DNA from 2 places in the Gottfriedia sp. NPDC056225 genome. Region 2 is predicted to be linked to the other one. Evidence: a T-box and tRNA genes for the amino acid it is inferred to sense, from the RefSeq annotation. Region 2 holds a T-box; the other holds one or more tRNA genes.
The links. The T-box of region 2 lies ahead of ACFCYN_RS14115 (glycine--tRNA ligase). A T-box ahead of a tRNA ligase gene usually reads a tRNA of that ligase, here a tRNA-Gly.
Positions count from the first base shown of each region.

Region 1: it encodes a tRNA-Gly, which carries the amino acid that the T-box ahead of ACFCYN_RS14115 (glycine--tRNA ligase) is inferred to sense. The anticodon was not compared.

Region 1 is NZ_JBHJTJ010000047.1:431-15,556, reverse strand. It holds gene ACFCYN_RS21150 (gluconate:H+ symporter) at 1-1,037, opposite strand, end outside; gene larC2 (nickel pincer cofactor biosynthesis protein LarC2) at 1,567-2,037, opposite strand; gene larC (nickel pincer cofactor biosynthesis protein LarC) at 2,154-3,119, opposite strand; gene larB (nickel pincer cofactor biosynthesis protein LarB) at 3,100-3,870, opposite strand; gene yhbH (sporulation protein YhbH) at 4,309-5,502, opposite strand; gene ACFCYN_RS21125 (aldo/keto reductase) at 5,828-6,730, opposite strand; gene ACFCYN_RS21120 (PrkA family serine protein kinase) at 6,832-8,727, opposite strand; gene trmL (tRNA (uridine(34)/cytosine(34)/5-carboxymethylaminomethyluridine(34)-2'-O)-methyltransferase TrmL) at 9,414-9,908, opposite strand; gene ACFCYN_RS21110 (amidase domain-containing protein) at 9,971-10,888, opposite strand; gene queG (tRNA epoxyqueuosine(34) reductase QueG) at 10,965-12,089, opposite strand; gene ACFCYN_RS21100 (hypothetical protein) at 12,580-12,885, shown strand; tRNA gene ACFCYN_RS21095 (tRNA-Leu) at 13,060-13,142, opposite strand; tRNA gene ACFCYN_RS21090 (tRNA-Leu) at 13,467-13,550, opposite strand; tRNA gene ACFCYN_RS21085 (tRNA-Cys) at 13,565-13,635, opposite strand; tRNA gene ACFCYN_RS21080 (tRNA-Gly) at 13,642-13,716, opposite strand; tRNA gene ACFCYN_RS21075 (tRNA-Gln) at 13,721-13,795, opposite strand; tRNA gene ACFCYN_RS21070 (tRNA-His) at 13,876-13,951, opposite strand; tRNA gene ACFCYN_RS21065 (tRNA-Trp) at 13,967-14,040, opposite strand; tRNA gene ACFCYN_RS21060 (tRNA-Tyr) at 14,050-14,134, opposite strand; tRNA gene ACFCYN_RS21055 (tRNA-Thr) at 14,145-14,217, opposite strand; tRNA gene ACFCYN_RS21050 (tRNA-Phe) at 14,397-14,472, opposite strand; tRNA gene ACFCYN_RS21045 (tRNA-Asp) at 14,481-14,556, opposite strand; tRNA gene ACFCYN_RS21040 (tRNA-Met) at 14,560-14,636, opposite strand; tRNA gene ACFCYN_RS21035 (tRNA-Val) at 14,812-14,887, opposite strand; tRNA gene ACFCYN_RS21030 (tRNA-Glu) at 14,897-14,971, opposite strand; tRNA gene ACFCYN_RS21025 (tRNA-Ser) at 14,994-15,085, opposite strand; tRNA gene ACFCYN_RS21020 (tRNA-Asn) at 15,090-15,126, opposite strand, start outside.
Region 2 is NZ_JBHJTJ010000020.1:23,529-38,654, forward strand. It holds gene ACFCYN_RS14100 (ABC transporter ATP-binding protein) at 1-582, shown strand, start outside; gene ACFCYN_RS14105 (ABC transporter ATP-binding protein) at 603-1,310, shown strand; gene ACFCYN_RS14110 (hypothetical protein) at 1,569-1,997, opposite strand; T-box leader at 2,209-2,388, shown strand; gene ACFCYN_RS14115 (glycine--tRNA ligase) at 2,470-3,855, shown strand; gene ACFCYN_RS14120 (Bax inhibitor-1/YccA family protein) at 3,983-4,705, shown strand; gene ACFCYN_RS14125 (NETI motif-containing protein) at 4,801-4,995, shown strand; gene ACFCYN_RS14130 (DNA alkylation repair protein) at 5,061-5,303, shown strand; gene ACFCYN_RS14135 (hypothetical protein) at 5,611-6,093, shown strand; gene ACFCYN_RS14140 (TnsA endonuclease N-terminal domain-containing protein) at 6,568-7,407, shown strand; gene ACFCYN_RS14145 (DNA-binding protein) at 7,382-9,517, shown strand; gene ACFCYN_RS14150 (ATP-binding protein) at 9,507-11,144, shown strand; gene ACFCYN_RS14155 (TnsD family Tn7-like transposition protein) at 11,155-12,810, shown strand; gene ACFCYN_RS14160 (hypothetical protein) at 12,950-13,126, shown strand; gene ACFCYN_RS14165 (hypothetical protein) at 13,328-13,708, shown strand; gene ACFCYN_RS14170 (hypothetical protein) at 14,643-15,126, shown strand, end outside.

The DNA.
Region 1 (15,126 bases), on a different contig from region 2:
ACCGGTGACATATGAGATCCTGCAAATAGTTTTGCTACATAATCGCCAACCCCACCATCAATAAGAACCTGCTTTAATGCACCACCGCCACCAATAATTAATAGTAGCATACCTAATGTATTAATCGCAGAAGTACAAGTGTTCATTAATTCCTTAATTGGCACTTTTCTGCTCAGCCCCATTGTGTAGACTGCTAATAACAATGAAAGTCCCATAGCAGTAGAAGAGTTACCGATAAAACGAATTACTTTTACTAACATGTTATTATCAAAACCAATAGCAGGTTGAATGATATCAAGCCCAGCACCTAAAGCCATTAAAATTACAGGAAATAAAGCCGTAAAAACACTTATCCCAAAGCTAGGCGTTTCTTCTAATTTGAATGTCTTTTGAACGCCAAATGATTCACTACCTTTGCTAGTCCAAGCAGTTGGAACAATCTTTTTAGCAAGTTTCGGATATAAAATACCAGCTAAAATAGCAGTTGGAATAGCAACAATTATTCCATAAACTAAAACTAATCCAATATTAGCACCATATTCAGAAGCTACAGCAGTGGGCCCTGGATGTGGTGGCAAGAATGCATGAGTAACTAACGCAGCTGTAACCATAGGAAGTCCCAAGTGTACAATCGAAATTTTTAATTCTTTTGCAATTGAATAAATAATTGGAATTAATAATACAATAGTAACTTCAAGGAATAATGCGATACCACATATTAATGAAGCAAATAAAACAGCCCATTGAATTCTTTTTTCTCCAAATTTGTCTATTAAGGTTACAGCAATACGGTTCGCACCACCTGCATCAGCTATTAACTTTCCAAGCATCGCACCCATACCAAATATTAATGAAATATGCCCCAATGTCCCCCCTATACCGTTTTCAATCGATTTAGCAACATCAGTATAAGGAATACCTAATGCTAAAGCTACACCATATGAAACCATTATTAGTGAAACAAATGTATTTAGTTTAAAGCCCATGATTAAAATGATTAACAACAATACCCCTATTGCTACTATTACTAAAGGCATCTATTTTTCCCCCTTGTCCTTCTTCTTTATATTTGTTTTTTTGTTTGCTCTATAAAAATGATGCAAAATAATACTATTTGTATGTTAATTATAAACACGCATCAATTATAGCGCCTTTCTTGCCTTTTACATTGAAAGTGCTTTCATTTTAAATTAAAATATAGAATTTATATCAGATACTTTAAAATTTTAAAATGTAAATCCATTACTTTAGCGTCACAGTCAGATAGAAGCAGTTACGATATTGCAACACAACATATATATATTGTTTAAAAATATTCAAAAAATAATTTAACTGTTGATAATTTCAACGTTTTAGTAACGTTTTCATTTTATATTCTCATAATAATCTTGTCAATAGAAAACAACTCTTTATTTTGCTTCTTTTTTCAACAGTTTTTTTCAAGTTAATTATATCATGTTGGTATGAACTAGTAGGAGGTTTATAATTACCGCGTACATGATGCGAGTTTTTGAAAAAATAAAACGGATAAAGGTCTACACCTTTATCCGCATTTCTAACTTTTCCTTAAACAAGTTCCGATTTTACCCAAACCTGCTCATATACTTGTTTTATAGGTATATTATGAAGTTTGGCGATTTCTTTACAATCCTCATACTCTGGAGCTCTTTGTGTGAGTTTACCTTCAAAGTATCCTTCTTTGACCGTTACAGGTCCCCACATTGTTTCAACGCTCTTAAATTTTCTTTCCAGTCGATGTACAGTTAATGGATAATATCGAACACCTAATGTGGTTGTTTCTTTAAACAATATTTCTTTCATTTTGTGAATTCTAGAACGAGATGAAAGAAGTTGTAGCAAAACTCCTGGTCGATTTTTTTTCATATAAATGGGTGTATAAAATACATCATTTGCCCCAGCTTCGAAAAGTAAATCCATCACATAGCCAAGCCATTCCCCTGGCATATCATCAAGATTTACTTCCATCTTGATCATTTCATCATCTATATGTTCATTGTTATGTGGGTGAGATACCACTTTTATACACCTCTTATACTAATTTATATAGAAATAAACATTAATTTAGTTGCGTCCATTTTATTTATAAGACACCTTTAATTAGTTGATTATAGTCTTTATTTCTGTAATATTACTTATTCTCCGATGATGACACGAAGTACGTTTGGATGATTTTTAAAAGTTTTTGTTCCAGCACCATATCCAATTGAATTTACTTTCATTGACGGAATCGTACAAAATTCATCTGCTAGCACAGCTATAATCGCTGCGCCTGTCGGGGTTGTAAGTTCAAATCTTATATTGCTCTGTTCGATTGGTACACCTTTTAATATTTCTAGTGTAGCAGGTGCAGGAACTGGATAAATACCGTGATCAATATGTATTTTTCCTGTACCTACAGGAATTGCTGAAGACTTGATTCTCTTTATTTCTAATTGTTCAAGTAAAATTGCAGCTCCGACAATATCAATAATAGAATCGACTGCACCTACTTCATGGAAGTGAACCTTTTCTAATGGCATACCATGAATACGTCCTTCCGCTTCACCAATTTTCCGAAAGATTTTTAATGAAGTAGATTTAACTGCGGGAGTTAATTCAGATGATTCAATCATTTTTACAATATCACTGTATGAACGATGTTGGTGAGCGTGGTTGTGAATATGTCCATGGTCATGAGTATATTCATGATCGTGAGTATGTCCGTGATCATGAATATACTCATTATCGTGAGTATGTCCGTGATCATGAGTATGTTCATTATCGTGAGTATGTCCGTGATCATGAGTATGTCCGTGATCATGAGTATGTTCATTATCGTGAGTATGTCCGTGATCATGAGTATGTCCGTGATCATGAGTATGTTCATTATCGTGTTCATGGTCGTGAACGTGTTCTTTGGCTGTTAGCACTACATCAAACTTAGTACTTGTAATCCCATTTTTCACGGTTTTTTTCCAGGTTAATTGATATTCATCTTCAAAATTTAGCTTTTTTAATTCTTTCTCTAACAAATTTGGATCTGTACCGGCATCTAGGAGGGCTCCAATGAACATATCACCACTTACTCCGGAAAAACAATCAATATAAAGAGTTTTCATCTCTTTCGACCCCCTTTTTTATATTATCTATTAGTACAGCATTGTATCCAGCACCAAACCCATTGTCTATATTTACAACACTTATGCCAGATGCGCATGAATTTAACATTGTAAGAAGTGCTGATAATCCATTAAAATTTGCACCATAGCCAACGCTTGTTGGAACTGCAATTACCGGATGCGAAACGAGTCCGCCAACTACACTCGGAAGGGCACCTTCCATTCCTGCTACGACTACTGAGACAGTCGCCTGTTGAATCTGCTCAATATTATCAAATAAGCGATGAATGCCTGCAACACCAACATCATAAAAACGGCGAACTTCACTTCCTAATACTTCAGCTGTTACTGCTGCTTCCTCTGCTACTTTTAGATCTGAAGTACCTGCACAAACAATTGCTATGTATCCCTGATACCCTTCTTTTTCATTTTTGTTAACTTTCCAGAAAAGTATTTGTGCTGTTTCATTATAAATAAATTCAGGATGCTCAAGAAGAATATAATCTGCTTTTTCTTTTGAAATTCGTGTAACTAATACACTATCTCCTTTTGATAGTATTGCTTTCATAATGGAAAGGATTTGATCTTTCGTTTTCCCTTCCCCATAAATTATTTCTGGAAACCCTTGACGATTCTTCCGATGATGATCGACTTTAGCAAAACCCAAATTCTCATATGTTGCTAACTTTTCTTTCGCCTCTGTAATACTTAAAGTGCCTTTTTGGACTTGCATCAATATCTCTTCTAGCATTGTTTTCACACACCTTTAAGAATTTTGTTCAATTAAAACCAATATTATATATTTTTTTGGTGCATCTGGTTCATATAAATTTGGATACTTCAAGTCTGACCTTTTTGACTCTACCGTAAACTAATTTAAAAATACCAAGAAACGTTATTAGTTTTCCAATCAACCATTGCTGGGTGACCGACTAATTATAGAATAAATTTTCAAAAATGCCTAGCTGAAAGGTTCTACCATAGAAATAGGTAAGCCATCCAAAGCCTCCATTTTAGTCAAGTAAACATTCTTTCTATTTAGTGAATTCAGGACAATTTACATGCTATCTTTACATTAATGACTCATCTATTGCTAGTTATAACAAAAAACAGAAAAACCCTATAATGGGCTTTTCTGTTTTTCACTTACAATTCTATTCGTACATCTTTTAAAACTATTTTCAAGTAATTATTTCGCTGCCTTCTCATATTCTTGTTTGAAGAAGCTCTTCATCGAATGGAAAACATCTGATTTTTGTTTTAGGATGTAGTAGCGGAATTTTTCATCGTTAATGTTTTTATACGCGGACATTAGTGTAGAGTGTCGATTGTATTGGTTTACTTCCCCATAACCAAACATATTGCTAACTTTCATTAATTCTTGAACTAATTTTACACAGCGAGCATTATCAGATGTTAAGTTATCTCCATCAGAGAAATGGAATGGATAAATATTGTATCTTTCAGGTGAATATTTGTATTCAATAACTTCTAATGCTTTTCGATATGCAGATGAACAGATTGTTCCTCCACTTTCTCCTTTTGTGAAAAATTCTTCTTCTGTCACTACTTTAGCTTCTGTATGATGCGCGATAAACTCAATGTCTACAGACTCATACTTTGTTCTTAAAAATCTAGTCATCCAAAAGAAGAAGCTACGTGCCATATACTTTTCCCATAAGCCCATACTTCCGCTCGTATCCATCATTGCAAGTACGACGGCTTTAGATTCAGGTTTTCTAATTTCGTTCCATGTGCGGAATTTTAAGTCTTCTGGTGATATAGGATAGAATGACGGTGTACCACTCATGGCATTACGTTTAAATGCAGACATCATTGTTCGCTTTTTATCAATATTACCCATTAAACCTGTTTTTCGAATATCATTAAATTCAATGTTTTCCACTGTGTTTAAATCTTGTTCTTTTCTTTTTAGATCAGGTAATTCTAACTGACTAAAAAGAGCTTCCTCTAATTCCATTAGTGAAACCTCTGCCTCATAATAATCTTCACCTGATTCTTTTCCTGCGCCTTGCCCTTTACCAGCACCTTTTTGCGGCTGGCCACCTTGTGAACCATCTCTTGCTACTACATCGCCAACTTTACTGTCTCCAGTACCCTGACCAACGTGTTTATTTTTATCATAGTTGTATCTAATCTTATACTCATCTAGTGACCGAATTGGAATTTTTACTACATCGCGTCCGTTTGACATTATGATGCTTTCTTCTGTGATTAAATCGGCTAAATTCTTTTTTATCGCCTCTTGTACCTTCTCTTGGTGTCGCTGTTGGTCATCGTGTCCTTTACGATGGAGGGTCCAGTCTTCCTGTGAAATGGTAAAATTATGCTTTTGTTCATGTTCATTATTTTCATTACTCATTTTCTTTCCCTCCCTTACTTGTTTTGATTTATTTGTAAAAATAAAAAAATCGTCACACAGTAATACACATTTGCATAAACTAATTCGGTAGGTGATTTTCTACCCTTTTTTATGGATTACTCTATCATATGCAGAAGGACACAATAATTGACAATGTTTCTTCTAAATTTTACACCCATTTTTTCAGAAAATAGGACGAGTCCTTAAAATTAAATATATTTATATAAAAATTTTAATCAATTTTTGTCAGAAAAATTACACAATATTGAACTAAAAAAAACAAAAAATAAGTGGAAAACTAGAAAAAGTTCTCCACTTATTTTTTTTATGGTAAATTATGCCCCATACCAGCTACATAAATTCTTAACCATTGTTCCGCTGTCATATTCAATTTTGTAGACTCAACAGCTGCTTTAACACGTTCAATTTTACCAGAACCAACGATTGGCATCATTTTAGCAGGATGAGCTAATAGCCATGCATACATTACTTCATCAATTGAATTTGCACCAATCTCACTAGAAATTTCTTCAAGCATCGCTCGCACACGTACCGCAGCTTCAGACTGACTTGTAAAAATTTGACCACCTGCTAGTGGAGACCAGATCATCGGAGCAATCTCTTTTTCAAGTAATAAATCAATTGTTCCCTTATCAAAATGCTCTAATTGCATCGGTGAAACTTCAATTTGATTAGTTACTAAAGGCATTTCAAGGTGAGCTTGTAATGCATTAAATTGAGATGGTAAAAAGTTTGATACTCCAAAATGACGTACTTTACCTTCTGCATGAAGCTGATTAAATGCTTCAGCTACTTCTTTTGGATTCATAAAAGGATTTGGTCTATGTATTAATAATAAATCGATATAATCCGTTTGAAGATTTTTCAAAGAATTGTTAACGCTCATCAAAATATGTTCTTTACTAGTATCATAATGATTCATTTTCAATTCCGGAAATTTTGATGATTTTAACTTGATGCCACATTTAGTAATGATTTGAATATTTTCTCTTAGCTCCGGTTTTAATGCTAAAGCTTTTCCAAAAATTTCTTCACAAGTATATCCTCCATAAATATCGGCATGATCAAAAGTTGTAATGCCTAATTCGATACACTCTTCTATAAACGCTACTAATTGTTCGGATGTCATATTCCATTCGCCTAAGCGCCATAAACCATGGATTATTTGTGAAAACTCAAGACCTTCAGTTAGTTGAATTCTTTTCATAAACGCTACTCACCCTTCTATTATTGATTATTATAATTATAGGATAAACGATTTGAATTGCAAAAGAAAACGGCTATCTAATAGATAGCCGCTTAAACATTTTATCGGTTTAGTAATGAGCCTACATAGCGTAATAATTCATTTGCTGATGATGAGTTATATCCATACTCATCAATTAGACGACTAACTACATCATTAATTTTCTTTAACTGACGCTCATCCGGCGTTTTTGTGGATGTCGTGATTTTTACAACATCCTTTAAATCTGAAAAAAGTTTCTTTTGAATTGCCTCTTTTAATCTTTCATGTGAATTATAATCAAAACGTTTTCCTTTTCGAGCATATGCTGAAATTCGAATTAAGATTTCTTCGCGGAATGCTTTCTTCGCATTTTCAGAAATTCCAATTTGCTCCTCAATCGAACGCATTAGTTTCTCATCTGGATTCATTTCTTCACCAGTTAGAGGATCACGCAGCTTATTCTTGTTGCAATAAGCTTCAACATTATCTAGATAGTTATCCATCAATGTTTTAGCAGACTCCTCATATGAGTACACGAAAGCCTTTTGAACTTCATTTTTCGCTATATCATCGTATTCTTTTCGTGCGATTGATATAAAGTTCATATATCTTTCACGGTCTTCATTTGAAATTGAAGGGTGCTGATCCAATCCATCTTTTAATGAACGTAAAACATCTAACGCATTAATGGATGGAATCTCTTTTCGAATAATTGTAGATGAAATACGGTTAATTACATAACGTGGATCGATACCATGCATACCTTCATCTAAATATTCCTTCTTCAGTTCTTCTAAATCAACCGTGTTATAGCCTTCTACCATTTCACCATCATATAAACGCATCTTCTTCACTAAATCAATATCTCCTCGTTTTGGTTCTTTTAAACGAGTAAGAATTGTAAACATTGCTGCAACACGTAATGTATGTGGAGCAATATGAACATTTGAAACATCACTTTCAGAGATCATTTTTTGATAAATTCTCTCTTCTTCACTTACTCTTAAATTGTACGGAATTGGCATTACAATAATACGCGAGTGTAGCGCTTCATTCTTCTTATTGTTAATAAAGGATCTGTACTCTGTTTCATTCGTATGTGCAATGATTAGTTCATCCGCAGAAATCAATGCAAAACGCCCTGCCTTAAAGTTACCTTCTTGCGTCAGGGATAGTAAGTGCCATAAAAACTTTTCATCACATTTTAACATCTCTTGGAATTCCATCATTCCCCGGTTAGCTTTATTCAATTCACCATCAAATCGATAAGCACGTGGATCTGATTCCGATCCAAATTGAGCAATTGTGGAAAAATCAATACTACCTGTTAAGTCTGCAATATCTTGGGACTTAGGATCTGATGGACTAAAGGTACCTATTCCAACCCGACGATCCTCTGATAAGAAAATTCTTTCTACCATAACATCTTCAATTCTTCCACCAAACTCTTGTTCAAGTCTCATTAAATTTAAAGGTGAAAGATTTCCTTCAATTCGAACTCCATATTCAGTGAAAAAGTCATCTCTCAAATGGTTAGGAATTAAATGCAATGGATCTTCATGCATCGGGCAACCTTTAATTGCGTAGATTGCACCTTGATCATTCCTTGAATAAGATTCTAAGCCTCTCTTTAACATCGTAACTAGTGTAGATTTACCACCACTTACAGGACCCATTAATAATAAAATACGTTTTTTTACATCTAATCTCTTGGCAGCGGGATGGAAGTATTCTTCCACGAGCCTCTCTAAAGCTTCTTCTAATCCATATAGGTTGTTATTAAAGAAACTATAGGTTTTTTTACCATTAACTTCTTCAATACCTGCGTCTTTAATCATATTATAAATTCTAGAATGTGCAGTTTGTGCAACCAATGGCTCTTCTTTTAACATTTCAAGATACTCAGCAAAAGTGCCTTCCCATCTCAGTCTTTGTTCCATGTCCCGGTGCTGCTCAAGTTTCTTTAAAATATCCATGGACAAGTACCTCCTTCTTCTCATCTGTAAGAGAGATTATTAAAGGATATGCAAGGATGTCCGTACTCATGCTATATCTTTCTTTAGGAAAATATATTTTATCACTTTCTAATCTGTTGAACGTATTATGACTAAAGTCACGAGATTCTAAGAACGGATCATTTCCTTTCTTACGATTAGTAGTATAGATAATCGCTATTATTTGGGAGCATGAATGTACCTTTCTAACACAGCAATCATAGTAAATTGCTTTACAGTATTTTGAATGGATTATTCTTATTTTTATATGTGGGCTATTAGATTTTTTAAAAGAAAATTAGTAGCAAGCGTAATTGTCCTTCATTTGAATCTAGTTTGATAAATTTCCTTTCATAATTCTACGTTTTTTTTGTATAATAAGTTTAGGGTATTGGGAATTTTTCAATTGGGAGGATACATACTGATGAGACTAGTATTAATTTTATTAGTTACAGCATCATTCTTGACAGCAATTTTCGCAGCTGGATATAATGACAGACCTGGACTGAAAAACCGATAATATTTCAAAGGATGCTTCTAAAAACGGATCTTAATTTATTTTAGCCGTTTTTATGGAAGCATCTTTTTTTGCTGATTAGTCTTTTAATTAAGTTACATTAAAGTTAAATGCAAAAAAAAAAATCACCATTTAAGGTGACTTTTGTTTATTATTTCGTATAATCCTTTACTTTTAGCAATTCGCGAAAATCTTGCTGACGTAAAGCTTCGTAAATTAAAATTGCAGCAGTGTTTGATAAATTTAGAGATCTAATATGATCTGTCATCGGTATACGTAAACAAGTTTCCATATTTTTTTCAATTAATTCCTTTGGAAGACCTGTAGTTTCTCTACCAAATACAAAGAAAATTTCTTCATCTAAATTTGTATAGTCAAAGTTAGAATAAGTTTTTTCGCCAAATTTAGTAATAAAATAAAACTTTCCATCTTTATATTTATCAAATAAATCATCTAAGGAATCATGATAATGAATATCTACATGTTCCCAATAATCAAGTCCAGCTCTTTTTAACATTTTATCATCAGTTGAAAATCCTAATGGACGAATTAAATGCAAACTTGTATCAGTTCCTGCACAAGTACGTGCAATATTCCCTGTATTTGCTGGAATTTGTGGTTGATATAATACAACGTGTATTCCCATCTCTTTCACCTCTATATTGTTTCAATGCTCTCTATTATACCAAATTCATTATTAATAAGGTATTATTCCATCGGAGCATTAGAAAAACCATCAATTATATGAAAAAACTTGTACTTTATATTCTCTGTAAAAGCAGTTGAGTCATAATATGACCAATATCTTTTACGACTATTAACAGTATGTGCATTCACTAATGGTTCACCATTTTCATCCTTAGCAACGACAATTGTACAGTGATTCCAAACACCATCACCTTCGAAATCATATACAATAATATCTCCTAATGAAAGCTGCATTTGAGAAGACACTTCTTCTGCCTTAATTTCACTTTTAGCATTTGGCAGAAATCGCCTTAACGCATGTGCAACTCTCCAGCTATAACTACTGTTCGAATGATTTCTATACCACCAACCTACTCCAGGTTTTGGCATTCCAACCATTTTAACTCCACCAGCCCTTAAGCATTGGGATATAAAGTTAGTGCAATCATTGGCATACAAAGGATATTCCTTATTATGGCCATCCCACCATGTTTCAGCATATTTAACAGCATTAAATCGGTTATATCCACTATTTCGATCAGATGACTCACTTTCAGCTATGTCTTCTTCTTCCTCGACTTCAAAGGGTTCAAGATGATAATCAACTGGAAAGGCGATATCATATAAAATCTCTTCTTTTTCAATCGCCATTTGTCTTTGTTCTTGATCTTCTTCAAAATATAAATCAGTTTGCTTTAAAAAATATCTAGTATGCAAAGTATAATTAATATACGTTATGTCATTTTCGCTCCAAAGATTGCTAACCTCGAGGTTTCCATATACCTTTACTAAAGAAACATTACGCTTATTATATAGTTCAACTTTACGTTGAATCGTCTGATATTCTTGCTCTTGAATAAGATGGCTTCTTTGTCCTTCACCAAAATAAAGCTGTAATCTTTTTTTTAAATAACGCTCTAAAAGGTCGCGATTAAACAAGATAATCCCCCTTTTCAACATTTATTTATATTCTATACGATGTTGAAAAATAGGAGATTATACCACTCATTATTCTTTACTTCGAAAGAATAGCATTAATTTCATTTAAAACAATCTCGTCTTCCTCATATTGTAAACAACTTTCGATAAAAGGAGTACCGTCCTCTCCTTCTATTTCTGAAATAGCCCAGATAGCAGTTCCTCTGATTACAGGCCGCACATCTTTTTTTGCTAATTGTTTTAAATCCTCTATTGCTGATTCGTCTTTAAAATGGGCCAATGCCAAAATAGCATTTCGCTGAATAGGATTCTTTCCTCTCCATGACCCAGACATTTGACCAAACCTACTTTTAAACTCTCTATTACTCAACTTTAATACTGAACGTAATAAGGGTTTAACAGACTCAGCATCTGCTTCCATCTCTGCATGATGAGTAAAATTAACGCCTTTATTTTTAGGACATACAGTCTGACAAGTATCACAACCATATATACGATTTCCAATCTCTTTTCGAAACTCAACAGGAATCATTTCTTTTGTTTGAGTTAAAAATGCTATACAATTCTTAGCATTCAATTGACCTGGTGAAACAATAGCACTTGTAGGACATACATCTATACACTTTGTGCACTCCCCACATTGATCCTCAATAGGTGTATCCGGCTCAAAGGGTAAAGAAGTAATCATTTCTCCTAAATATACATATGAACCAAATTCTGGAGTAATAATAGAGCAATTTTTAGCGCTCCAACCTAACCCCGCACGCTCTGCTACAGCTCGGTCTACTAACTCACCCGTATCGACCATCGACTGTACCTTTGCATTTGGATAATGCAATAAAATAAATGACTCAAGCTGTAGTAATTTCTTTTTAACTACTATATGGTAATCCTCGCCCCAAGAAGCTCTACAAAATATACCTCTTGTAGAACCTTTTTTGCTTTTAGGAGGATTTTTCAACTTAGAAGGATATGCTAAAGCAATTGCAATAATTGAATTTGCTTCTGTCATAATCTTTCTAGCATCTACCCTTCTTTCAATATCCTTTGTCTCAAAACCCGATTGAAAATTTAATTCCTGCTGATTATACAAACGACTCTTTAATGTTAAAAACGGATCAACAGTCGTAAAACCAATCTTATCTATTCCAATTTCCTTACTATATGAAATCAATTCCTTTTGAAATTCTTTAATATTCACAAGAATCACCTAACTGCCTGTTAATTTACAAATTATATTTTCTATTCTAGTCAGAAAATTAATTATTTATCTAATTATGACACAAAAGCTTTCTTTAAAATTCTTTTTAAATATAAAAAAACGCAATGTATCGTTCTTCATTGAATCAATACACTGCGTTGTTATCAAGTTATAAGTGCTAAGCTACTAATACAAATGTAATAAGTATTTAGTAGGTTTTTAATGAACTTGTAATTAAATTTATCATAAATATGTCATATATTCAAGAATAAATGCAAATTTTGTCGAAACAAGTATGTTAATTAAGTAGCTGCTATCCAATTTCTTCTCGGAAATGAACGTTGTATCAAATACATGAACTAATACTAATCAAAACATTATTGAGCTTATATAAGAGATTTTGAAAGATTTGTAGAAATTTGAATAAAGGTATCGCCAATTATCCCATAGAATTCTTCTATTATAAGGTAAAAATAGGAGGAGAGTTGTTATGACAGATACTATGGCAATTGAAGAAAAAGATCCGCTAGTTGAAAGTTTAGAAGGTGTCTGTAGTTTAATTGAAGAAACGAATGACAGAATTGATTTTACACAGGATACACTGATGGAGCTTGATCGCTACAATAATGAGAAATTAAAAAATGCAAAGCAATTTACTTTTAAAGTAGCAGCAGCTAGTCTGTTAGTAGCAACAACTGGTTTAGTAGTTGCTTTAGCGAATAAGAGGAAAACAAAAGAAAATAACTATGATTGGTACAATGCAAAGAAAAAAACTAAATTTGTTAAAATGCAGTGAGAGCTGCAGAGATAAATTAATAAAGATAGGCAGCGACCATTGAGATAGTCGCTGCCTTATTTTTTACACTGAATGCGATATTAGTTTAGAACTATGCGTATTACAATAATTAAACTTTTTAAATCAAAAAAAGAGTTCTGCATTTCTGCAAAACCCTTTTCCTTGTTTTCAATATAGCGGTGACAGGACTTGAACCTGCACATCCGTGAAGATACCTGATTTTGAGTCAGGCGTGTCTGCCATTCCACCACACCGCCAAAATTTATAAATTAATTATAATATATGAAAGTCAAATTGTCCAATCTAAAACTGGAATAAAGCTAGGGCTGGCGATAATTGAGCCGGATCTACGATAATTAAGCTGGTTTTCCCCAGAATTAAGTGGCTAAAAAAGTATATCAACGAGAATACGCAATATATCAACGAAGTTCACAACTTTATCAACATAGTTCAAATATTGTTCGTATTTTTGAGTTTAGAAACGTTCCTCAACAACTTCGTATCAGTGCGATATGCTCCAAGAGAAAGAGCTAAAAATTCCCTAAACAAAAACCTCTTACATTTGTAAGAGGTTTTTTTGATACCGAGGGCCGGACTCGAACCGGCACGGGGTCAACCCCCGCAGGATTTTAAGTCCTGTGTGTCTGCCATTCCACCACCCCGGCAGAAGTAAATTAAAAGGCGGTAACCGGATTTGAACCGATGATAAAGGTTTTGCAGACCTCTGCCTTACCACTTGGCTATACCGCCATAATTTGGAGCGGAAGACGGGGTTCGAACCCGCGACCCCAACCTTGGCAAGGTTGTATTCTACCACTGAACTACTTCCGCATAATGGCTGGGCTACCTGGATTCGAACCAGGGCATGACGGAATCAAAATCCGTTGCCTTACCGCTTGGCTATAGCCCATTAATTAAGAACTTATTATACTATATTCAATTTAATATTAATTTTATTACTCACTTGAGAAATCATTATTATAATTTAAATGGGGCGACCGATGGGAATCGAACCCACGAGTGTCGGAACCACAATCCGATGCGTTAACCACTTCGCCACGACCGCCATTATAGTATTATTTGGCAGGGGCAGTAGGAATCGAACCCACACCAAAGGTTTTGGAGACCTCTATTCTACCGTTAAACTATGCCCCTATAAATAAATGGTGGAGGGGGACGGATTCGAACCGCCGAACCCACAGGGAGCGGATTTACAGTCCGCCGCGTTTAGCCACTTCGCTACCCCTCCGGTTAAAGAGTGCCGACTAGAGGACTTGAACCCCCAACCTACTGATTACAAGTCAGTTGCTCTACCAATTGAGCTAAGTCGGCTTAATAAAATTATATATCTTAAATTTGATACGTTGCCTTAATCAATTCAACTCTTAATCGTCCTTGTCTCAGTAAGTGATTCAAGATGCTTCTCAACAAGTACGCTGAAGCTTTGCTACGAAGCTTATTCGTTCCTGCTCTACCAATTGAGCTAAGTCGGCAAATTATGATATTTAATATGGTGGCTCGGGACGGAATCGAACCGCCGACACGAGGATTTTCAGTCCTCTGCTCTACCGACTGAGCTACCGAGCCAACTTAAATGGCGGTCCCGACCGGGATCGAACCGGCGATCTCCTGCGTGACAGGCAGGCATGTTAACCGCTACACCACGGGACCATTTGGTTGCGGGGACAGGATTTGAACCTGCGACCTTCGGGTTATGAGCCCGACGAGCTACCAGACTGCTCCACCCCGCGATAATGTGGATACTATTTTAATTAGATCCATGAAGTTTATTTCGTTAAGACCATCCCAATCTCAGGATGTTTATGCAAGTAGCGGCTCGATTGGTATGCTGAAGTAATTCCTTCGAAGCATATTCGTTCGTGCTCCACCCCGCTATAATAAGAGTATTGATAAATTTTAAAGATATGGTGGAGGATGACGGGCTCGAACCGCCGACCCCCTGCTTGTAAGGCAGGTGCTCTCCCAGCTGAGCTAATCCTCCGTAATAAAATGGTGACCCGTACGGGACTCGAACCCGTGTTACCGCCGTGAAAGGGCGGTGTCTTAACCGCTTGACCAACGGGCCATTATATTTGTCCTGAGTTATATGGCGGAGAGCAAGGGATTTGAACCCTTGAGACAGGGTTACCCGCCTACACGATTTCCAATCGTGCTCCTTCGGCCACTCGGACAGCTCTCCAAAATGGCTCCGCAGGTAGGATTCGAACCTACGACCACTCG
Region 2 (15,126 bases):
AGTTTAGTAGGATTAAAACCACATAAAGTAAATAAAAAAGGTATAGCTCGTACATTCCAAAATATTCGTTTGTTTAATAGTATGACTGCTTTAGAAAATGTTATGGTCGGGATGCATCAGCATTTAAAATATGGTGTTTTTTCAACACTATTCCATTTACCTAGCTTTAAAAAAGCAGAGAAATCGGCGATGAAAGAAGCGTATAAATGGTTAGAATACGTTGGATTGGCTGATGTTTATAATGAGGAAGCATCAAGTTTATCATACGGTGCACAAAGACGACTTGAAATTGCTCGTGCATTGGCATCTCAACCAAGAATCTTACTTTTAGATGAACCGGCTGCAGGGATGAATCCGAAAGAAACGAAAGAATTGACTGATTTAATTTATCAAATGAGGGATGATCTAAACTTAACAATCGTATTAATTGAGCATGATATGAAGCTTGTAATGGAAATTTCGGAATATCTATTTGTACTTGATCACGGAGAAAAAATTGCAGAGGGTAAACCTCTTGAAATTCGAAATAATCAAAAAGTAATTGAAGCTTATTTAGGAAAAAGTGCAGTGACTACTGCATAGTGAAAGGAGTAAAGAAAAAAATGACGCTATTACAATTAAAAGATATTAACTCTTTTTACGGTGGTATACAAGCACTGAAAAATATTAACATAGAAGTAAATGAAGGTGAAATTGTAACATTAATAGGAAGTAACGGTGCTGGAAAATCTACTACTCTAAAAACAATTTGTGGGCAAGTTAAACCAAAATCAGGCAATCTGATTTATAAAGGTGAAGAAATTGTAAAGCTACAATCTCATGAAATCGCTTTAAAGGGGATTGCACATGTACCAGAAGGAAGAAGAATCTTTTCTAAACTAACTGTAAAAGAAAATTTAGAAATGGGTGCCTTCTCAGTTAAAGACAAAAAACTAATCGCAGCCCGCATGGAAATGGTATTTGACTACTTCCCAAGACTCAAAGAACGCCTAAGTCAAAAAGGTGGTACGATGAGTGGTGGAGAACAACAAATGCTTGCAATCGGTAGGGGACTTATGATGGGACCATCATTACTAATGCTTGATGAACCTTCAATGGGCCTTGCACCTATTATCGTTGAACAAATATTTGAAATCATTGAGCAACTAAACAAACAAGGAATGACCATTTTACTTGTTGAACAAAATGCTTACCAAGCTTTACAAATCGCACATCGTGGTTACGTAATACAAACAGGTGAAATTCAAATGGTTGGTGAAGGTAAGGCATTAATGAATGATGAAGAAGTGAAAAAAGCTTATTTAGCTTGATAATAAGGTAAAATTGAAGGAAAAGGGCTATCTCAGGTAAACTGATAAAGATAGCTCTTTTTTTGTTTGAAAAAGAACCAATCATTTGTTGATAAGTTTGAGTAATTAGCGGTTTAAACTAAATTTTGAAAAAGCCGTCATTTACGGTCATTATTAAACCCCAGCACATCTTTGCAATTTTTCGTACTTACAGAAAAATAAAAAAGAGGATGTCCTAAACATATCATGGTTAGGATATCCTCTTCTTACTATTAAATATTATTTGTTCGAAATAAATTCCGAAATTTTTAATTGATCTTCATTTGAAGCATTGTTAATTGAAGATTGAAGTGATTCCTCTAGTAAACTACGATTCTTGTAAAAATCTTCATGTTTACTATTATAATAGTACTTCACTGCTTCTAAATCTGAGAAAAACTCTTTTCCAAGTTTTAGAAGAAATGTTACTGGAAGTCCTTCGATCACTACATTACTTACATTTTCAGAAATTTCATTTACCGTACTGTTTGAAGTTGAAATCATTTCTTCGTTTAATTCTTTAACTAATAACTGTTCGAACCCTTTTATTTTGGTATTTCTTTTGTTCACGATTCGTTTTTTGTTCGTCTTTAATAAACGAATGGAATGATGTTTATCAAGCAATACTGCTGAACGTTTCTTTTTCTTTAGAAAAATGCTGCTACTCAAAACTAGCACTCCCTTCTGGTAGTATAGGTATATAAATAAAACAACTTTTCTATCATACCAATTATTGTTCATACTGTAAAGGTTTTATCTTTACATGAATATTCCTAGAAATATTCAAAAAATTCGACGTATTTTTTAATACTAAATTGATCATAATAATATTTGACTTACTAGTTGTCACTTTGTTAAAATAACAACATATTATTTATTACATATAACGTTGACGGAAAGAAGTAACTAAAGATTATTTTGCTTAGCGAATTGAGGATAGTGGGAGCTCAATCAAAACCTTTAGCGAAAGGCATTCCTGAGTTAATTCTTAAAGTGGACAATTTTTTTAATTGTCAACTAGGGTGGAACCGCGGGTGCATATACAGCTCTCGTCCCTAGGCTGAAAATGCCTAAGGATGAGAGCTTTTTTATTTCATTCTTACATTTTCAAAAAAACAATTGAAAATTGGAGGCAAATGAAATGTCAGAAAAATCGATGGATGTCGTAGTAAGTCACGCTAAACACAGAGGATTTGTATTCCCAGGTTCTGAAATTTATGGTGGTTTAGCAAATACGTGGGATTATGGTCCACTTGGTGTAGAATTAAAAAATAACGTAAAAAAAGCTTGGTGGAAAAAATTCGTTCAGCAAAGTCCATATAACGTTGGATTAGATGCTGCAATTTTAATGAATCCACGTACATGGGAAGCTTCAGGTCATATTGGAAACTTTAATGATCCAATGATTGACTGTAAAAATTGTAAAGCTCGTCATCGTGCTGATAAATTAATTGAAAATGCACTTGATGAAAAAGGAATGGAAATTATCGTTGATGGTCTTCCATTTTCAGAAATGGCGAAGTTAATTGTAGAACATAAAATCGCATGTCCTGATTGCGGTAGCCATGACTTTACAGATATTCGTCAATTTAACTTAATGTTTAAAACATTCCAAGGTGTTACTGAATCTAGCACAAATGAAATTTTCTTACGTCCTGAAACAGCTCAAGGTATTTTCGTAAACTTTAAAAATGTTCAACGTACTATGAGAAAGAAAGTTCCATTTGGTATTGCTCAAATTGGTAAAAGCTTCCGTAATGAAATCACTCCAGGAAATTTCACGTTCCGTACTCGTGAATTTGAACAAATGGAGCTTGAATTCTTCTGTAAGCCTGGTGAAGAGCTAGAGTGGTATAACTATTGGAAAGAAACTGCTAATAAATGGCTTTTAGCTTTAGGTATGAACGAAGAAAACCTTCGTTTACGTGAACATAGTGCAGATGAATTATCACACTATAGTAATGCGACAACTGACTTTGAATATAAATTCCCATTTGGTTGGGGCGAACTATGGGGCATCGCGTCTCGTACAGATTATGATTTAAAACAACATATGGAATATTCAACTGAAGATTTCACTTATCATGATGCAATCACAAATGAAAAATACGTTCCATATTGTATCGAACCATCATTAGGTGCTGACCGTGTAACATTAGCATTCTTAATTGATGCTTATGATGAAGAAGCATTAGAAGATGGTACTTCTCGTACAGTAATGCGTCTACATCCTGCATTAGCACCTTATAAAGCAGCGATTTTACCATTATCTAAAAAATTATCTGAAAATGCACAAGAAGTATTTGCTGCATTAGCAGAAGACTTTAATGTTGACTTCGATGAAACGGGTTCAATTGGAAAACGCTATAGACGTCAAGATGAAATCGGTACTCCTTTCTGTATCACGTACGATTTCGAATCAATTGAGGATGGAAAAGTAACAGTTCGTGACCGTGACACAATGGAACAAACTCGTGTTGCAATTAGTGAACTACAATCATTCTTAGCAAATAAGGTTAAATTTTAATTTAATTATTGAAAATCTGATGTCCTTTTGGGCATCTTTTTTCATATATTTTACTAAAGCTTGTTTAAAGTTTAAGAAATTTACTAAAAATGGTAAAATAAAGGTATAAAATAAAGGAGGACTTTAAATGAGGAGTTCAAATCCTATCTTAAATTCTGAACGTTTATCAAAATCAAGATATTCAGCACAAGCAATGACACTAGGTGGTACAATTAGTAAAACAATCATTGCATTAGTATTATTAATCGCAACAGCTGGATACTCTTTTTATTTAACTTCTACAGGTACACTTAATTCGAAAGTGTTTATTGGATGTTTAATCGTTGGACTAATACTTGGATTCGTAACATCTTTTTCACCAAGAATTGCTCCAATTACTACACCAATCTACGCAGCAGTTGAAGGAATATTAATTGGAAATATCTCAGCAGTCTATGAAGCAACCTACGGAATGATAGTATTACAAGCAGTCTTATTAACGATTGCAATCATTGCTGGAACGTTGATCTGTTACGCTACTGGACTTGTAAAAGTAACACATCGCTTTAGATCAATTGTATTTGGTCTAACGATTGGTGTTCTATTATTTTATTTAATGACAATGGTTCTACAGCTTTTCCATGTTCCGATTCCATATATCCAACAATCTGGACCAATTGGAATATTTGTAAGTTTAGCTATTCTTGTGATTGCTTCACTTAATTTATTCTTAGATTTTGATTTAATTACGAGTAGCGTTAAACAAGGTGCACCAAAAGAATTTGAATGGTACTGTGCATTTGGTTTATTAGTCACTGTAATTTGGGTTTATATTGAAGCTCTTCGATTTATTTCAAGGCTTCGCGATTAATTGTAGTCATATTAAACCTTACTCTCAAATGAAAGTAAGGTTTTTTACTATATTAAAAGTCTGATGTTTAAAATGATAAGAAAGTAGGGAATTAAATGAGTAAGAAAAAATTTGAAGTATTTGAAAACGAAACAATTAATGATTGTATAGAAAGAATGCAAAAAGAAGGGTATACACCGGTTAAAAGAATGGAAGTTCCAATCTTTTCAGAGCAAATGGTAAACGGAAAAGTAGAAATCGAACCAACCGGAAGAAGAATCGTATTTGAAGGAAAATTAAGTGCAAATTAAAATGCATAAAAAAAGTAAATTATTGGAAAAGTAACTTTATATGAATAAAATATGAGGTGAAAAATATGCATAAATTAGCATGTCCACGCTGTAAAACAAACAAAAGTAGATTTTATTTAATTGAACAAAATCCAAAAGCTGTTAAATTAAATGCTCAAAGCGGAGATATCGAACAAGAAGAATATATTTCAGGTGGATTAGATCCATTTTTTGTTCCATATAAAGGACCTGAGTATTTAGTTCAATGTGGAGCATGTGGTTTAATTGAGCAAAGTGTAATGTTTGAAAAAACTGCTGATTCACTGTAGTTAAATTGTTGTAAAATGACAAAACTTAGTGTGAATTTACAATATTTAATGTGAAAGTACAATATTTAAGATGAATTTACAACAATTAAAGTGAATTTACAATAGTTAATGTGAAAAAGATGTTTCTGTAAAATTTGTATAGTTATTCAAATATATGAATAACTATACAAAGTGTTTTCTTTAAAAAAAGACATTGATAAAATCAATGTCTTTTTTTAAACATATATTCTAATTATTTGTTGATCGCAATCTCCATATGAAAGATAACCGAGTATGATTTAAATTAATATCGAATAGAGGGTTCAGTATGGATTTTATAAGTGAACTTCAAAATTATGTAAAAAGTATAATGAATGACAAAGATTCAAAAAAAGAGCTAATCAAGATATTTAAGAAAAATACCTTGGTGAAACTAAATTATAATATAGCAAGTTCAAAAGCGAAACAAAAGCTAGAAAACTTTATTTCAGGTGCCGGGATAAGCCAAGCTTATTTAGGGATATTAATGATATCGATAAATGAATTCAAGAAATATCCTATTATCAGTATGATTCCATTTGAGAACCAAAAAAAAGCCATTTCTTGGAAAGTTACGATGGACATGGTTATAAAAGGGATAATATCGCCATTCAGTTACCCTTTTATAATCAAAGATAAAAAGACAATTGATTGCATCCGGGACACTTTTTCGACTGTAATTGAACTAAATAAAGCTAAAGACGAATCAACATTTCAATCAAATTTAATCGAATTTAACTCACTTTTTAAAAGAATTATGAAGAACCCTTAGGTAAAAAAGTTCAAAACATTATATTTAAATAAATTGAGTGATTGAAGTGCTAAAAATATAAAGAAAAGATTATCAAAAAGATGATAGTCTTTTTTTTATGGTCAATTCAGTGATCGTATTTGAAACTATTCAAAGCACTAGGTATGCCGAAAAGATATGGAAATTTTCTTCCTACTTAACAGTTGTATATTGATAAAAATTGGAAGAAAATTTCACTTCTTTAATAAATCAAAAATGTATATCCTAGCCCAAATTAACATCATTATGTATCCAAAGCATTGATAATTCAATAAGTTTTGTATACAAAAGTGTATCCGAAAATGTAAACGGTGCTTGTCCCTATAATAGGTAATATGACGTTGACGAATCTTTTTTTTTATTGCTAAATACTAACAGTGTCCAATTTGACAATTATTACATATGACGAACGAGAACGTATGTTCTATAATGTAGAGTGAAGTATTTTGAAATGAGGTGGAGAGGATCGCTAGTAAATATCGTTATACAAAAGCAAAGCATAATCGTTTTATAAAAGAAGGAAGAGGTCAAGGAGAAGGAAAAGAATATAGCCCATGGATCGATACGAATGACGTTCCTTCTGTTGGACGGGTTCATCGAGTTTTAGGGTATAAAACTGGAAGAACACATGCATTTTTTTCGGATTTAGAAGAGAAGTATTTTTATCTATGTGAATGGTCTAAAAATATAAAGGATATCCGAGAACAATTTCCTTTGAATCTTGAGGATACCATTCGGATTTGCGAAGAATTAAATATTGACCATCCATTCGATCCGAAAACAGATGTTTATATCCCTTTTACAACTGATTTTCTGTTAACAGTTGTTGAAAATGGGAAAGAACGGTTCTTGGGGCGAACTATTAAGCCTGTGATGGATTTAAATAACTTACGAACTATTGAAAAATTTGAAGTCGAACGAATATATTATTCAGAAAAAGGGATTGATTGGGGCATTGTAACTGAGAAAGAACTCCCAGAACAGCTTGTAGCAAATATTGAAATGTTATATACATTCTATACTGTCGACAAAAATAAAGAATTTTTACCTATTTTCGTTGATGATTTATTAACTATACACGGGAGTCCAAGTGTCATTCACTTTTGTAAGACATTTGATAAAAGCTATCAGCTTGAAAATGGAACTGGTTTAGGATTATTTAAATGTTTAGTAGCTAGACGCGTGATTGAACAACATGATTTTCAAGTAAAGTTAGATTTTACACAGCCGATTACTGAGTTTATTGCAAATGAAGAGGAGGCAGGCTCAATTGTACAATCATTTTGTGGTAAATGAAGTATATGAAGATTTAGTCAATGATACATGCTGGCGAATTTTATGGATCGATTCCGATTATGAACAAGCCTATATTATCAACTTAAATAGCAAAGGAATGCCTAAGTCGGAATTCATCATTGAACTCTCAAGGCGAGTAGAAGAAAATGAATGGAAAAAAAATGTAGATACCAATTTGAGATTAATGCTACTAGAAGATTGCACACCTAGTGAACGGTTAGCATATGAAGAGGCTTGGGGGTTGATTAAAGATTTAGCAACAAATGAACCAAGGATTTATGGTAAAAAACGGGGGCAATTAATTAAAGAAGTAGCAAATACAAGAAAGGTAGATTTTCAAAGAATTTATCGACTTTTAAAAAAATATTGGCGTGAAGGAAAAACGTCACTTGCATTGGTTCCGAATTATTCTGCGCGAGGTGGAAAATCCAAAACGAAAAATAGTCATCATGTAAAACTGGGTCGTCCGACGAAGTATGGTAGTGAGGGCTGTATTATCACAGATGAAATCAAACAATTCATTCGGAAAAGTATCAAAAAACACTATTTAACAAGTAAAAAAACAAATCTTAAGTTTGCTTATGAGATGATGCTCGAAGAATATTTTTACGAAAATAAATACGTAGTCGATGGCGTTGAAAAAGTTATTCTTAAATCTCCTGATCTCTATCCGACGATTCGACAATTCCGGTACTGGTATAAGCAGTTATTTGATAGTGAAGATGTTCTTAAAAAACGGCTTGGAGAGAAAGCATTTCAACGGAATCATCGTGTGAAAATTGGAAAAACAACGAATGACGTATACGGACCAGGTCATCGTTTTCAAGTGGATTCAACCAGGGGTAATGTTTATCTTGTCTCAAGTTTTAACCGTTCAAAAGGTGTTGGACGCCCTGTTGTTTATTTTATGATTGACGTATTTAGTAAATTGATTACAGGTTTTTACGCTGAGATCGAATCAGCTTCTTGGCGAACGGCTAGTTTTGTCATTCGGAATGCTGCATCTGATAAAGTAGCGTATTGTGAAAAGTTAGGCGTTACTATTCCAGAATCGATGTGGCCTTCGCAACATTTGCCACAAAAAATTCTTGCCGACCGTGGAGAATTTCTTTCAAAAAATGCACTAGGATTAATCGAAAACATGGGTGTCAGTGTCGAAAATACAGCGAGCTACCGAGCAGATATGAAGGGTGATGTTGAGCAGTTATTTCACCGAATGGACGAGTACTATAAACCATTTTTGCCAGGTTATATTCAGACAGACTTCGGTGAACGAGGCGCAAAAGACTATCGTTTGGGTGCAAAATTGACCATTGAGGAATATCGGAAGATCATACTTCAGTTTGTACTCTATCACAATAATCATAGTCTAGAGACTTATTTATTAGACGCTGAAATGATGAGTAATGGAGTAGAACCAATACCTAGCAAACTATGGGAATGGGGTATTCAACACCGATCCGGGAAGCTTCGGACATTCCCTGAGGATTTTGTTCGACTCATGACATCCCCCCGTAAAGAGGGGAGTGTCACAAAAGATGGGATTCGATACCGTAAATATCATTACTCGTGTGAGAAAGCTATCATAGAGAATTGGTTTTTCCATGCAGGTGAAAAAGGTGCATGGAAAGTGAAGATTAGTATTAATCCTGATAATGTAGGGGTTATTTATATCCATTATGATGGTGAATTACTTGAATGTATGTTACTAGAACAATATCAATCTTTTAACGGAATGTCTTATGAAGAAGTCGATCAAATGGAGGATGAGTATAAGGTGTTAAAGAAAGAATTAGCTCACTCGAATCAACAGTTAAAAAGCGACGGTTATCAAACGATGAAAAGTATTGTGAATGGTGCGACGACTGAAACGAATGCTGCGCAAGCAGAAGCTGGGTATATAACGAAAAAAGAAAAGATTGGTAGTATCCGAGAAAATCGAGCAGAAGAAAAAGAACAACATCGATTATTGAATCAACAAATCGAACCGAAACAGAACGTGCACCTTTCAGAAAAAGATGAAGAAGAAGATTTACCAGAATACCCATCGATTGAACATCTTCGAAAAAAAAGAGGACTTCACGGAAGGAGACGATTAGGTGGAAATTGATCAAATTAATGAAGAAAAATACATCTTATTGCCTAGCGGTATAAAAGCGATAAAAGCGAATTATCGAACCGACGAAAAAATATCAAAATATCGTGATAATCCATTAATTACAGCATTACCAAAAATTATGAGCGAATACGACGCGTTTGAATTTATGAGCCACTATCCATCAATTGAACAGAATCTCTCAGAGTTTCATGATAATGAGCGGTTTCATTCACTGACGTCCGTCAAATCATTTTTTCATGTGGGAAAATTACATTTGAATCTTGAAATGACGTTTTCACGTTTTTTACGAGACAGCTACGTCGGGCGGAATCCACTCGATAAAGATCATGCGACAAATTTTCACATCCTTCATAGTCAATTGAACGCGGGTGAAGAGTTGTACTTACCGCCAAATTCGTTAAGCGAGGCAACCAGTTTTAGTTTAATTGGATATTCGGGCATGGGAAAATCAACGGCGATTGAACGAATTTTACAGTATTATCCGCAACTGATTATACATCCCGCACCAGTTGGTACGACACAAATCGTCTGGTTAAAACTCGATTGCCCTCATGATGGGAGTATGAAAACGCTATGTGTCAGTTTTTTTGATCAAATTGATCAATTACTAGGTACGACTTTTTTAAAGCAATACAAACGTACATCTGTGTCTACAATGGTAACTGGAATTGCCAAAATTGCAAAAACGTATTGTATTGGTGCGATTATTATTGATGAATTACAACATTTAATCAGACCCAATAAAACGAGTGAAATGCTCATGAACTTCCTCGTTACATTAGTGAACGTTGTCGGTGTTGGCGTGATGGTGATTGGTACGATGAAAGCGAAACAAGTCCTTCAACTCGATTTTCGAATTGCCCGAAGAAGTATAGGGAAGGTTTGGAAACCATTACCATTTAGTGAAGAGTGGCTCACATTTACAAATGAGTTATGGGACTATCAATGGACAAAAGAGTTTATCCCGCATGACAACGAACTAAGTGAAGTACTATACGATTGTTCTCAGGGAATTACGGACTTAGCCGTTAAAATTTTTACGGTTGCACAAGGGCGTGCGATTATCCATAAACGAAAAGGTATTAGTGAAAAATTAATGCGTCAAGTCGTCAATGAAGATCTGGCGATGATTAAGCCGATGTTAAAAGCGCTTCGTTCGGGTAATCCAAAGGCCATTATGAAGTATGAAGATTTGTATTCGATTGACTTAGAAGAACAACTGGAAGTGATGTCGACCTCGCTTGATAAAAACAGCTTAATCGAAGAACATCGACTAAGAGCAAAAGAAAAACGAATCAATCAAATTTCGCTTGAAGAAAAAGTCCTTACGGCGGTCATCGCTCTCGGGAAGAATGAGAAAAAAGCGAAAAAAGTGTTCGACCAGCTCATTAAACTGGACCCTCAAGCGGATGAAACAACCCTACTGGTTGGCGTATTACAGAAGATTGATGAAGAAGACGTGATCATTAAACGGACGAAAAAGGAGCAAGCAGAGAAAGAAGGGTTAAAAGTCCTCCTTCCCATTGCGGAACAAGCGAAAAAAGAGAAACGATTAACCTATGACCTGTTAAAAGAGGCAGGTTACATCAAAGACCCGTTACAAGAATTCATTCTGTAGGAGGCATCCAATGTTACCATTTTTCCCAAATCCGTATCCAGGCGAATTACTCGATAGTGTGCTAGCGAGATTTCACGCACGCTCTGGTAATTCACATAGTGGTCAAAGCATGAAACAATTGGTTGGAAATGAACAGATATTATTTAGTTATGATTTACCGTCCAGAATCGATACACTTGTTGACCGAATCAAGCATGTGAGTGCGCTTGATTCGGATATTTTTATACATGATCATACGTTGTTTCCCTATTATGCGTTTTATGGAACGAATGATCGAAAAAACAGGCTTCGAACATGCATGAAAAGTGATCGTGGAGAACAAATTCCGAGTCTTGCCGGAAAAGGCAGTAATAAACGGATTCAACTCGCTCATTATCAGTTCTGTCAAGCCTGTTTTGATAAAATGCTGGAACATGATGGGGAAACATACTGGTTACGTATTCATCAAACGCCAGGCGTGTTCGTTTGTCCTAAGCATGGTATTCCCCTTCGAGTTAGTGATGTTGAAGTACGGAGACGAAGCAGTATTCGATACAAACATCCGAATACAATGAAAACCAGCACAACGATCCAGTTAAAAAAGGAATATCTTCCCCTTTACCTCGAAGTAGCGAAACAGATTGAACGGTTGTATGAACAGTATCATGAAAAGAGAGAAGATTATTGGTATATAAAGGAATACCGTGCGCGAATGAATGCGCACGGTTATGTGAATATAAATCAGAATATTGAAATAAAACAGTTGATCAAAGCGATGGAAAAACGATATCCACATGACTTTCTCAAATGGTTCGAACTAGAAGAAATCGACAAATGGTTGCCACGTTTGTTATATGATGGAGCTGAAATTATTAATCCGCTGCCGCATCTTCTGTTGCATATCTTTTTTGAGGAAAAGAAAGGGAATGAGCGTGAAATCGAACAAAAACCATTTGGAAATGGACCGTGGCCATGTTTAAATCCCGCCGCAGATCATGTGCATGTCGCGACGATCAATGAAGTGGATATTACGATTGATTATGGTAGTAAACTACCGGTCGGTGTCTTTTGTTGCCTATGCGGGTATACATACCAGCGAATTGGTCCAGAGAAGACTGCACAAGAGCGCTATCGGTTCCAAAAAGTCGTTGAATATGGACAGATTTGGACAGATAAGCTTCTAAGGGCTTCTGAACTGTGTACGATGACTGAGTTAAAAGAACAATTCCAGACGAGTGACTATACTATACATACAATCTTAAATGCCCACAGCAAGCCTTTTCAAGTAAAAGCGAAAAAGAGGGATTATGCTCAAACGGATTATAGCTCCCCAGAATTGTTTGACCCGATTATGCTGGAAAACGTCAAACGCGAAGTGGAAAACTTATTTGCTCTGGAATCAAAACCAACTCAACTAACGATGGGCTATTTGGTGAAGCGAGTGAAAAAAGGGCAAATGTTGTATAAAAAACTAGATCAAATGCCATTAACAAAAACGTATCTGGCTGATAAAATTGAAACGAGAGAAGACCTTGAGCGCCGTTTAATTGATTGGGCGATAAAGCAATTGCAGCAACAACAACTAGTGATCAAAAAGACGCAAATTAAAAAAGTGTCCGGTATTTCGAAATGGAATGAGCCGGTCAAACAGTACTTAAATGACGCGATGAATAGACTGAATCGTTGAAATAGTGTGTGCACTGTAAAACGGGTAACTTTATTCAACATAATGGCAGTTTAGTTGCATAAGGTTTGTTCAGATTTTAATGAAAAAAGGCTAAATTCCCCCAAGTTACAAATACCCGTTATCTAGAAGGAGAATAAAAATGTATAATTTTGGTTTAATAACTACGTTAATCGACTTAGCAATTTTCATTTTAATAGGATTTGTACTATTTAAAATCGTAAAAAAAATAATATTATTTATAAGGAATAATTCATCTAGTTCAAAAGGTAAAATGAACGAATTAGAACAGAGAATAAGCAATTTAGAAAAGAAATAATGAAAAATCAAATTCAACTAACTGATGCATTAGTTGAACAACATGATCGGCTGTGATGGTCGATTTTTTTATGGAGCTAAATGGCAGTTTAATTGCATAAGGTTTGTTCAGATTTTAATGAAAAAAGGTGAAATTCCCCCAAATTACAAAAGTCGTTAAGCTGATATAATTAACTTAAAAATTTTTGAAGGTGGAATAAATATGAAAAAAATTATATGCATACTTCTTTGTATTAGTGTATTTTCATTACTATTTGGTTGTAATACGGATAAGAAGAGTTTTTCAGAAGTGTATCACGGAAATTTAAATGAAATTAATAAAATTGAAGTTACTAACGGTCAGAATGGAGAGAACAGAGTAATAACAGAACAGAAGGCAATTAAAAACTTTATTACTGATATTAAAGATATTAAAGTTTCCCAAAATAAAAACACTAATGAAAAGGGATGGTTATACAGTGTTACATTGTATAATCAAGACAAAAAGTTAATGAGTTTCACAACTAGTGAAATAGTAGGAAAGACAAAAAAAGATGATGCAAAATTGATTACTGCAATTGAAACATTATTGAATCAAAAATAAGTTTTATTCAACTAAAGCATGCATTAATTGAATAAGAAAAAGTAAAGATCACAAATTGTGATCTTTTTTCAATCTCTTATTCAACAAAATCGCAGTTATGCTGAATAAGAATAATTTTTGTAAAAAAGGCTAAATTCCCCCAAGTTACAAATACCCGTTATCTAGATATAATTAAATTTAAACAAACAAAAGGAGGGGGTTCTTTGTCCCGTAAAACCTGGTTACTTATTTTACTTTGTTGCTGTATTCTCTACGCCACATTACACGCAAGTCCTTCCCTTGCGATTCGAACGAAATTGTTTTTCACGTTTCACCCAAAGAGTGCGCTGAAGTCGAAGATTTCGCTACAAGCGAGAGAGAATAAAGGGTTTCAAACGTACTTACGTAACCACCATGCGAAGGCATATCAAATTAGCAATCCGCCAGCATCACTACAGCTGAATGATTTTATCGTTTATCAAAAAGGATTCATCTTCTCGGCGGAGTATCTAGATGACGAAATCGCTACGGTTATGGATTGGTAGGAAAAACAAAAAAAAGAAGTGTCATTTTGGCACTTGTTTTTTATCATTATGAGAATAGAAAATAAAAGGGTTATTAAGCAATAAATCTTATGCAACTACCATGGGAGTACGATATAAACTTCCATTCACTGTTGTGAATCTGAGGATTCATGGATGGCTAACGCATGCGTTAGTTGAACAACATGATCGGCTGTGATGGTCTTTTTTTTATGGAGCAAAATGGTAGTTTAACTACATGAGGATTGTCTTATTTTTATAAAAAAGGCAAAATTCCGCCAAGTTAAAAAGGAAGTGTACATAGTATAAGGAACTTTATGGGAGTTACTGAAAACATAGAAGCAGGCTGGATTCAATTTCTAATGAAAGTGACTAAATCATGAAGAATAAATTGTAAATGGAGTGAGATTTTGTTGAAAAAGCAAGTTGTGAGTTTACTGTTGAGTTGTTTAGTGGTCGTAAGTACAGCAGGTTGTAGTCAAACATCGGCAACCAATGGTCCAAAAGGTGTCACAAAGAAAATGGATGCTTTTATCTCAAATTATGTTGTAGATAAATACAAAGGTAATTTAAATAATCCGAGTGACAAAGGATTTGAGGTACACAAAATCTACGGATCGAAAAATAAGAATGATACAACAACAGTTTATCTTCAGTATTTTTATGAAGGATTTTCCTATTCTACAAAAGCAGAATTGGAAACTGGAAGTGTTGTGCCAGCATCAATTACTTTAAAAGAAAAAGGAGATTCATACAAAGTTGTTCGTTACGAAGAACCTGGTGATGGCGACATGCTCTATGATGATTTAAAAAGAATATTCCCGTCTAAGTATGTCAAACAAATCTCTCACGATCAAAGTATTGCAGCGGGTTTGCAAGATGAAATGGATAAAAAAG